Regions from separate parts of the Streptomyces sp. B3I8 genome, predicted to be linked through region 1. Evidence: riboswitches for the same ligand, from Rfam matches in the RefSeq annotation. Region 1 holds a riboswitch; each other region holds the start of a gene.
The links. Region 1 has a riboswitch for thiamine pyrophosphate ahead of thiC (phosphomethylpyrimidine synthase ThiC). Riboswitches for the same ligand answer to the same signal wherever they lie in the genome.
Positions count from the first base shown of each region.

Region 1 (3,267 bases):
GCGGGGTGAGCGCCGTCCGTCACATGGACGGCCCGGGATGTGAAGGAACGCTTCAGCTGCCCGCCCGCACGCCTTTTCGCACGCCTGTGCCCGCACACCTCAGCGCTTGCGGCGACGGCCCCGTGCGCCGCGCGCCGGGGGCACCACCGCCGTCCCCCCGCCGACTCGGGCGGCCGGCTGTTCGCCCCCGTGCGGTGTCGTCGCCCGGCCCGCCCCGCCCGGGCGGTCCGCGGAGACCACCAGCGCGGCCAGGGCGGTGGTCACGGGCACCGAGGCGACCAGGCCGATGGAACCGACCAGCGTGCGCACGATCTCTTCGGCGACCAGCTCGCTGGTGGCGACCGTCCCCACATCGCTCCGCGCGACGGAGAAGAGCAGCAGCAAGGGCAAAGCCGCACCCGCGTAGGCCAGGACCAGGGTGTTGACGACCGAGGCGATGTGATCGCGACCGATCCGTATGCCCGCGCGGTACAACGCCCTGCGGCCCATGACGGGGTTCGCCTCGTGCAGTTCCCAGACGGCGGACGTCTGGGTCACCGTCACGTCGTCGAGCACCCCGAGTGAACCGATGATGACCCCGGCCAGCAGCAGGCCGCTCATGTCGATGTCCGGATAGAGACCGTGGATCAGGCCGGTGCTGTCGTCGGTGTTCCCGGTGAGTGCGGCCCACCCGATGAACAGCGAGCCGAGAGCACCGATCAGCCCCAGCGAGATCAGCGTGCCGAGCACCGCGACGGAGGTGCGGGCCGTGAGGCCGTGACACATGTACAGGGCGATCAGCATGATGGCGCTCGACCCCACCACCGCCACCGCCAGCGGGTTCGAGCCCTGCAGTATCGCCGGCAGGATGAAGAACGACAGCAGCAGGAAGCTGACGGCCAGCGAGATCAGGGCGGCCAGGCCCCGCATCCGGCCCACGACCACCACGGCGACGGCGAAGATGCCCGCGAGCAGCGCCATGGGCAGGGTGCGCTTCACATCGGTGACCGAGTACTGCAGGTTCTTCGGTGCGGAGGGCTCGTAGGAGACCACGACCTTCTCGCCCTGGTCCAGTTGCCGCGACTGGTCCGGCTGGACGAACTCGGTGAAGGTGCGGCCCTTGTCCTTGCCCGTGTCGACGCGGACCGTGGCCTTCTTGCACGCACCGGAGTCCCCCGCGCCGGAACCCGGGGTGCCGCCGTCGGCCGAGGCGCCGTCGGCGGACGTCCCGTCCGCACCCGGGCCGCCCGTGCCCGTACCACCCACGGCGCCCACGGCCGCGCAGTCCACCCGGACCACCTTGGTCACCGTGGCCTGCTGCGTCTGGCGGTCGAAGCCGACGCCGGTGCGCTCGTGCGACGGAACACCGCCGGGCCAGAGCACGACCAGCCCCGCGACCACCGCGACGGCGAACGGGACGAGGACGGCGGTGATGACCTTCCGCAGCCGCTGCGAGGCGGGCGCCGCCGGTCCGTGGCCGTGGCTGTGGGAGTGGCCGGCACTCCCCTGGGAGTTGTCCGGCCGAGACGGAGGCTGCTCGTGTGGCGAGTGCTGATGGGGAGGGTGATGCGGGTGCTGAGAGGGCGTGGTCACCGACGCATCATCGCAAGAACAGCAGGGGCCCACTGTTCAGTCCTGCCACGCAGGCGTTAGCGTAAAAGCGCCTTAGTACACGCGGGAGCTCGGAGCACCGGGCTGAGAGGGCGCTGACCTCCGCAGAGGCGATGTTTCACGTGGAACATCGCCGGCGGACCTCGCTGCGTCGACCGCTGAACCTGTTACCGGGTAATGCCGGCGTAGGGAGTAGGTCTCATGACCATCAAGGACACACGCACGCCTGCCTCCGCACAGAACGTCAGTGTGGGCTCTGTCGGGGACTCCGAGAGGAACCCCGGCGGGACGTCCCACGGCGAGGAGGCCGGAACGTCCATCGGCTGGCACAAGGCGTACGTTGAGGGTTCGCGCCCCGATCTGCGCGTGCCGGTCCGCCAGGTGCACCTCACCAACGGGAAGTCGGTCACGCTGTACGACACCTCGGGCCCGTACACCGACCCCACTGTTGGGACCGATGTCCGCAGGGGTCTCGCGGCGCTGCGCGAGAACTGGATCACCGCCCGGGGCGACACCCAGGAGTACGCGGGACGTCCGGTCCGGCCCGAGGACGACGGGATCAAGCACACCTCGCCGCGCGGGGGGCTGCGCAACCTCGACGCGGTCTTTCCCGGACGGCCCCGCCAGCCGCGCCGCGGCCGGGACGGAACGCCAGTGACCCAACTCGCCTATGCACAGCGGGGAGAGATCACCCCCGAGATGGAGTTCGTGGCCATCCGGGAGAACGTCTCCCCGGAAGTCGTGCGTGAGGAGATCGCGGCGGGGCGCGCGGTGCTGCCGGTGAACGTCAACCACCCGGAGATCGAGCCGATGATCATCGGCAAGCGGTTCCTGGTGAAGGTCAACGCCAACATCGGCAACTCCGCCGTCACCTCCTCCATCGAGGAGGAGGTCGAGAAGATGACCTGGGCGACCCGCTGGGGTGCCGACACGGTCATGGACCTGTCCACGGGACGCAACATCCACACCACGCGCGAGTGGGTGCTGCGCAACTCCCCCGTGCCCATCGGCACGGTCCCCCTCTACCAGGCCCTCGAGAAGGTCGACGGCAGGGCGGAGGAGCTGACCTGGGAGGTCTACAAGGACACGGTCGTCGAACAGGCCGAGCAGGGCGTGGACTACATGACCGTGCACGCCGGGGTGCGCCTCGCCCATGTGCCGCTCACCGCGAACCGCAAGACCGGCATCGTCTCGCGCGGCGGCTCCATCATGGCCGCCTGGTGCCTGGCCCACCACAAGGAGTCGTTCCTCTACGAGCACTTCGAGGAGCTCTGCGAGATTCTCGCCGCCTACGACGTGACGTACTCCCTCGGCGACGGCCTGCGGCCCGGTTCCATCGCGGACGCCAACGACGAGGCGCAGTTCGCGGAACTGCGCACGCTCGGGGAACTCAACCGGATCGCCAGGCGTTTCCAGGTACAGACGATGATCGAGGGCCCGGGACACGTCCCGATGCACAAGATCAAGGAGAACATCGACCTTCAGCAGGAGATCTGCGATGAAGCTCCGTTCTATACACTCGGCCCGCTGACGACGGACGTCGCTCCGGCGTACGACCACATCACCTCCGGCATCGGTGCCGCGATGATCGCCTGGTGGGGCACGGCCATGCTCTGCTACGTCACGCCCAAGGAGCACTTGGGCCTGCCCAACCGTGACGACGTCAAGACCGGCGTC
Region 1 is NZ_JAUSYN010000002.1:3,489,746-3,493,012, reverse strand. Features, by position in the region: gene QFZ64_RS17625 (SsgA family sporulation/cell division regulator) at 1-9, shown strand, start outside; gene QFZ64_RS17620 (YibE/F family protein) at 100-1,572, opposite strand; TPP riboswitch at 1,644-1,799, shown strand; gene thiC (phosphomethylpyrimidine synthase ThiC) at 1,792-3,267, shown strand, end outside.

Region 2 (3,267 bases), 1.8 Mb from region 1:
ACGATGTGCGCGGCCACCGTCCGGGGTCCCTGCAGCGCGTTGTCCCAGTGGTGCACGAGCAGCCGCTCCCCGTACCGCGCCGACGGGAAGGACGCGCAGTCGCCGACCGCGTACACGTCGGGCACGGAGGCGCGCAGGTGGTCGTCGGCGAGCACCTCGCCGTGCGCGCCGAGCGCGATCCCGGACCCCGCGAGCCAGCCCGTGGCGGGCCGGGCGCCGATGCCGACGACGACCGCCCCGGCCGGCAGCCGCACGCCGTCGTCGAGGACGACCGCGCCGGGCTCGACGCGGGCCACGCGGGCGTGCGTGCGCAGGACGGCGCCGCTCTCGGCGTACCAGTGGGCCATCGGCGCGGCGACCTCGGCCGGCAGTGCCTCGGCGAGCGGCCGGCCGGCGGCCTCCACGACGGTCACCTCGCACCCCGCCTCGCGCGCGGCCGTGGCGAACTCGGCGCCGATCCAGCCGGCGCCGACGACCACGAGGTCGTGCCCGCCCGCGAGCACCGGGCGCAGCCGTTCGGCGTCGTCCAGGGTGCGCAGCAGGTGCACCCCGGGCACGCCCTCGGTGCCCGGCAGCAGGACCGGCTCGGCACCGGTGGCGAGGACGAGGACGTCGTAGGGCTCGGGGCCGTCGGCGGTGTCCAGCACGTGGTCGCCGGGGCGCACCCCGAGGACCTCGCGGCCGAGTCGGAGTGTGATGCCGAGGGCCTCGAAGTCGATGTCGAAGGCGGAGCCCTCCGCCTTGCCGAGCAGGACCGCCTTGGACAGCGGCGGCCGGTCGTAGGGCTGGTGCGGTTCCGCGCCGATCAGGGTCACGGGTCCGGTGAACCCCTGTTCGCGCAGGGCGACCGCGGTCTGCACGCCCGCCATCCCCGCGCCCACGATCACGGCCCGCCGCTCCGCCGGTCCCCGCGCCTGCTCGCTCACCTGTTCACCTCGAAGTCCACAGTGTCCACAGCGGTTGCCCGCCTTCGATGTCGCCATGCCGATGCCGTCATGCCGATGCCGTCATGCCGATGCCGTCATGCCGACGCCGTCTCTCGATAAGCGTTCCCGCCCGGGCACCCGCCTCAGCCGGGAATCTGCTCGACGACGCTCGTTCCGCTGCCCTCCTGGGACTCCCATTCCCAGCTCTCCTCCAGACGCACGCGCCCGTCGGGCAGCGCGACGACGCGGGAGAGGCAGTGCCCCGAGGAGGTGCTGCCGTCGTGCTTGAGCTGCACGTAGCGGAAGTCGAGCCGGTCGCCCGCGCGGGTGCCCACGAGGTGGCCGCGGACCACGTCGCCGCCCGCGTACTCGGCCCAGATCTCGCCGTCCTTCTCGTGGTACGAGAAACGGGTACGGGTACCCACCTGCCCCGGCGCCTGGTCGGCCACCGGGGCGAGGACGAGTCCGTCGAGCGAGGGCGTCATGGTGCGGGGCTCCCTGTGGGGGTCGGGGGGCGAAGGACTAGGGTGGCCACCGTAAAGCACCCGCGGGAGCCCGGGCGTACCGGGCTGAGAGGGAGGCTGCGGCCTCCGACCGTACGAACCTGATCCGGGTCATGCCGGCGAAGGGAGGAGCTGGACGCCCATGTCGCGTGCATCGCAAGGGCCGCAGAGGCTTTCGAACGGGGCGGCGGGCGGCGCGGGGCACAGCCCCGACGTCCTGGTCGTCGGCGGCGGGCTCATCGGACTGGTCACCGCCTGGCGGACCGCCGGACGCGGACTGTCCGTCACCGTGCTGGACCCCGAACCCGGCGGCGGAGCCGCTCAGGTGGCGGCCGGGATGCTGGCCGCCGTCACCGAACTGCACCACGGCGAGCAGACGTTGCTCGCGCTCAACCTGGAGTCCGCCCGCCGCTACCCCGACTTCGCCGCCGAGCTGACCGAGGTCACCGGCCACGACCTCGGCTACCGCCGCTGCGGCACGCTCGCCGTCGCGCTCGACGCCGACGACCGGGCCCACCTGCGCGACCTGCACGCCCTCCAGGGGCGTTCGGGCCTTGCCTCGGAATGGCTCAGCGGGCGGGAGTGCCGCCGGCTCGAACCGCTGCTCGCGCCGGGCGTGCGCGGCGGGCTGCGGGTCGACGGCGACCACCAGATCGACCCGCGCCGGCTGGCCGCGGCCCTCGTCGTGGCCTGCGAGCGGGCCGGGGTGGTGTTCCACCGGGCGTGCGCCGAGCGGCTCACGGTGGCCGGGGACCGGGCCACGGGCGTGGTCACCGGCGACGGCACCGCGTTCACCGCCGGGCAGGTGGTGCTCGCCGCGGGCAGCGCCAGCGGGCGGCTCGCGGGCGTGCCCGACGCCGTCCTGCCGCCGGTGCGGCCGGTGAAGGGGCAGGTGGTGCGACTGACCGTGCCGAAGCGGTACGCGCCCTTCCTGAGCCGTACGGTGCGGGCCGTGGTCCGCGGCAGCCACGTCTACCTGGTGCCGCGCGAGAACGGCGAGCTGGTCCTCGGCGCGACCAGCGAGGAGCTGGGCTGGGACACCACGGTGACCGCGGGCGGGGTGTACGAACTGCTGCGCGACGCGCACGAGCTCGTCCCCGGCATCACCGAGCTGCCGCTCACCGAGACCCGCGCCGGGCTGCGCCCCGGCTCCCCCGACAACGCGCCGCTGCTCGGCCCCACCGGCCTGGACGGGCTGCTGCTGGCCACCGGGCACTACCGCAACGGCGTCCTGCTCACCCCGGTCACCGGTGACGTCATGGCGGACGTCCTGACCACCGGGGTGCTGCCGGAGGAGGCCCGTCCCTTCAGTCCCCGGCGCTTCGGCGCCCGCACCCGGTCCCTCTCCCCCGCCCTCTCGGAGCAGCCGGCATGAGCCACGTGACCGTCACCGTCTCCGTCAACGGCGAGCCGCGCGAGGTGGCCGCCGGTACCCCCCTCGACGCCCTGGTGCGCACACTGACGACCGCTCCCTCCGGGGTCGCCGCCGCGCTCAACGAGACCGTCGTCCCGCGCGGCCAGTGGCAGGCCACGCCGCTCGCCGAGGGCGACCGCGTCGAGGTCCTCACCGCCGTCCAAGGAGGCTGACCATGGCCGACGATCCCTTCGTCCTCGGCGGTACGACGCTGTCGTCCCGTCTGATCATGGGCACCGGCGGGGCGCCCAGCCTCGACGTCCTGGAGCGCGCCCTGGTCGCCTCCGGGACCGAGCTGACGACGGTCGCGATGCGGCGCGTGGACCCCTCCGTACGGGGTTCGGTGCTCTCGGTGCTGGACCGGCTCGGCATCCGGGTGCTGCCGAACACGGCGGGGTGCTTCACCGCCGGGGAGGCCGTGCTC
Region 2 is NZ_JAUSYN010000002.1:1,678,918-1,682,184, forward strand. Features, by position in the region: gene QFZ64_RS09730 (NAD(P)/FAD-dependent oxidoreductase) at 1-869, opposite strand, end outside; gene QFZ64_RS09735 (hypothetical protein) at 1,070-1,411, opposite strand; TPP riboswitch at 1,464-1,574, shown strand; gene thiO (glycine oxidase ThiO) at 1,572-2,804, shown strand; gene thiS (sulfur carrier protein ThiS) at 2,801-3,016, shown strand; gene QFZ64_RS09750 (thiazole synthase) at 3,019-3,267, shown strand, end outside.
Region 2: linked by a shared signal. The riboswitch ahead of thiO (glycine oxidase ThiO) and the one ahead of thiC (phosphomethylpyrimidine synthase ThiC) in region 1 are both predicted to bind thiamine pyrophosphate.

Region 3 (3,267 bases), 1.7 Mb from region 1:
GGACGAGGGTGAGGACGGCGGCCGTGGACAGGTCGAAGATCTCGGAGGTCTGCCGGTAGATCTCGACCTCCAGGGTGGCGAAGGTGGGGCCGCCGAGGATCTGCACGATGCCGAAGGAGGTGAAGGTGAACAGGAACACCATGAGCGCGGCGGCGGCCACGGCCGGGCCGAGCGCGGGCAGGGTGACCGTGCGCCAGGCGGTGAACCGGGAGGCGCCGAGCATGCGTGCGGCCTCCTCCTGGCGGGGGTCGAGCTGTCCCCACAGGCCGCCGACGGTGCGTACGACGACGGCGTAGTTGAAGAAGACGTGCGCGAGCAGGATCGCCCACACGGTGGTGTCCAGCCGCAGGCCCCACAGCTCGTCGAGGAGTCCCCCTCGGCCGACGAGGGCGAGGAACGCGGTGCCGACGACGACGGTCGGCAGCACGAACGGCACGGTCACCACCGCGCGCAGGACGTTCCGGCCGGGGAAGTCGAAGCGCGCGAAGACATATGCGCCGGGGAGCGCGATCACCAGGGTGAGCGCGGTGGAGGCGAGCGCCTGCCAGGTGGTGAACCACAGCACGTGCCGGATGTCGGACTGCCCGAGGACGTCCGCGATCCGGCCGAGCTGCCAGCCGCCTTCCGTCCGCAGGCCGCGGGCGACGATCGCGGTGACCGGGTAGGCGAAGAACACCGCGAAGAACGCGACGGGCGTGGCCATCAGGCCGAGCCGCGCCGCGGCACGCCGACGGCGGTCGCGGTGGTCCCGGCGGCCCGGGGCGGGTGCCGCGGGAGTCGCGTCACCCGCCCCGGTCGCGCCGGTCGCCGCTGCCGCGTCGGTCGCGCCGGTCGCCTTGGTCACTTCAGTACGAGCGAGGTCCACGACTTGACCCACTCGTCGCGGTGGTCGGCGATTTGACCGGGTGCCATGGTCTTCGGGTTCTTGGCGGCGGGCCCGAACTCGGCGAACGCCTCGGGCACCGTGGCGCCGTCGACGACCGGGTAGACGAACATGTTGAGCGGCATGTCCTGCTGGAACTCCTTGGTGAGCAGGAAGTCCAGGAGTGCCTTGCCGCCCTTGGTGTTGTGGGCGTGGTTCAGCAGCCCGGCGAACTCGATCTGCCGGAAGCAGGTGCCGTCGGCGACGCCGGTGGGGGCGGTCTTGGGCTGCGGGTCGGCGTAGACGACCTCGGCGGGCGGGGAGGAGGCGTAGGACACGACGAGCGGGCGGTCCCCCTTGGCCTTCTTGCCGCCGGCCGAACCGGAGAACTCCTCGTTGTATGCCTGCTCCCAGCCGTCGACGACCTTGACGCCGTTGGCCTTGAGCTTCTTCCAGTAGTCCTGCCGGCCGTCGCCGTACTGGGCGGCGGTGCCGAGGAGGAAGCCGAGGCCGGGCGAGGAGGTCGCGGCGTTCTCGGTGACGAGGAGGTTCTTGTAGCGCGGGTCGGCGAGGTCGGCGAAGGAGGTGGGCGGGGCCAGCTTGTGCGCCCGGAAGTACGCCTTGTCGTAGTTGACGCAGATGTCGCCGTAGTCGATGGGCGTGACCCGGTGCTTGCCGTCGAGCCGGTAGGCGGCGCCGACCTTGTCGAGCCCCTTGGCCTCGTAGGGCTGGAACAGGCCGTTGTCGAGGGCGCGGGAGAGCAGGGTGTTGTCGACGCCGAAGAAGACGTCGCCCTGCGGGTTGTCCTTGGTGAGGATCGCCTTGTTGACGGCCTGCCCGGCGTCGCCGTCCTTGAGGACCTTGACCTTGTAGCCGGACTTCTTCTCGAAGTCCTTGAGCACGTTCTTGGAGACGGCCCACGAGTCGTGGCTGACGAGGGTGACGGTCCTGGAGCCGCCGGACGCGGAGTCGCCGCCTCCGGACGACGAGCCGCACGCGGACAGCGTGAGAAGGCCGAGGCCGACGACGACGGCCACCATGCTCTTGGTGTGCACTGGATTCCTCCTGGAGTGGACCAGGAGAAGACGCGGCCCTGTCCGGACCCGACCCGCCCGTGGGGCGGCGGCGGGCCCGGACAGGGCGCAACAGCTCGAGTGACGACCGATCTCCCTACCCAGAATGACCTGGGCGAGGTTCAGAGGGTCTGCGGCCCGGTTGCCGCACTCTCAGCGCTGTGGCGCTCCCCTGTCGGAATATGAAGATGTGTATGGCTGAAAAGACTACCGTCTGTCCGTAAGCCTACCGTTCGGTGGCCGCGAGCTGACCGCAGGCGCCGTCGATCTCCTGGCCACGGGTGTCCCGGACGGTCACCGGAACACCGTGGGCGGCGATCGCCTCGACGAACGCCTTCTCGTCCTCGGGCCGCGAGGCGGTCCACTTCGAGCCGGGCGTCGGGTTGAGCGGGATCAGATTGACGTGAACCGGGCGGCCCTTGAGCAGCCGGCCGAGCCGGTCGCCGCGCCACGCCTGGTCGTTGATGTCGCGGATGAGGGCGTACTCGATGGACAGCCGCCGCCCTGACCTGGCCGTGTACTCGAAGCCGGCGTCGAGGACCTCGCGCACCTTCCACCGCGTGTTGACGGGGACGAGGGTGTCACGCAGTTCGTCGTCGGGGGCGTGCAGGGAGATCGCGAGCCGGCACTTGAAGCCCTCGTCGGTGAACCGGTGGATCGCCGGGACGAGGCCGACCGTGGAGACGGTGATGCCGCGCTGGGACAGCCCGAGGCCGTCCGGCTCGGGATCGGTGAGGCGGCGGATCGCGGCGACGACCCGGTTGTAGTTGGCGAGCGGTTCGCCCATGCCCATGAAGACGATGTTCGACAGCCGGGCCGGGCCGCCGGGGATCTCGCCGTCGCGCAGGGCGCGCATGCCGTCGACGATCTGGTGCACGATCTCGGCGGTCGACAGGTTGCGGTCCAGGCCCGCCTGCCCGGTGGCGCAGAAGGGGCAGTTCATGCCGCAGCCCGCCTGCGAGCTGATGCACATGGTCACCCGGTCCGGGTAGCGCATCAGCACCGACTCGACGAGCGTGCCGTCGAACAGCCGCCACAGCGTCTTGCGGGTGGTGTCCTGGTCGGTCGACAGATGCCGGACGACCGTCATCAGCTCCGGCAGCAGCGCCTCCCGCAGCCGGGGGCGGGAGGCGGCGGGGATGTCCGTCCACTCCTGCGGGTCGTGCGCGTACCGCGCGAAGTAGTGCTGGGAGAGCTGCTTGGCGCGGAACGGCTTCTCGCCGATCGCGGCGACGGCCTCCTTGCGCTCGGCGGGCGACAGGTCGGCGAGATGCCGCGGCGGCCGCTGCGCTCCGCGCGGTGCGGCGAAGGTGAGTTCGCCGGGGGCTGGAC
Region 3 is NZ_JAUSYN010000002.1:5,155,917-5,159,183, reverse strand. Features, by position in the region: gene QFZ64_RS25190 (iron ABC transporter permease) at 1-703, opposite strand, end outside; gene QFZ64_RS25185 (thiamine ABC transporter substrate binding subunit) at 841-1,902, opposite strand; TPP riboswitch at 2,012-2,119, opposite strand; gene rlmN (23S rRNA (adenine(2503)-C(2))-methyltransferase RlmN) at 2,162-3,267, opposite strand, start outside.
Region 3: linked by a shared signal. The riboswitch ahead of QFZ64_RS25185 (thiamine ABC transporter substrate binding subunit) and the one ahead of thiC (phosphomethylpyrimidine synthase ThiC) in region 1 are both predicted to bind thiamine pyrophosphate.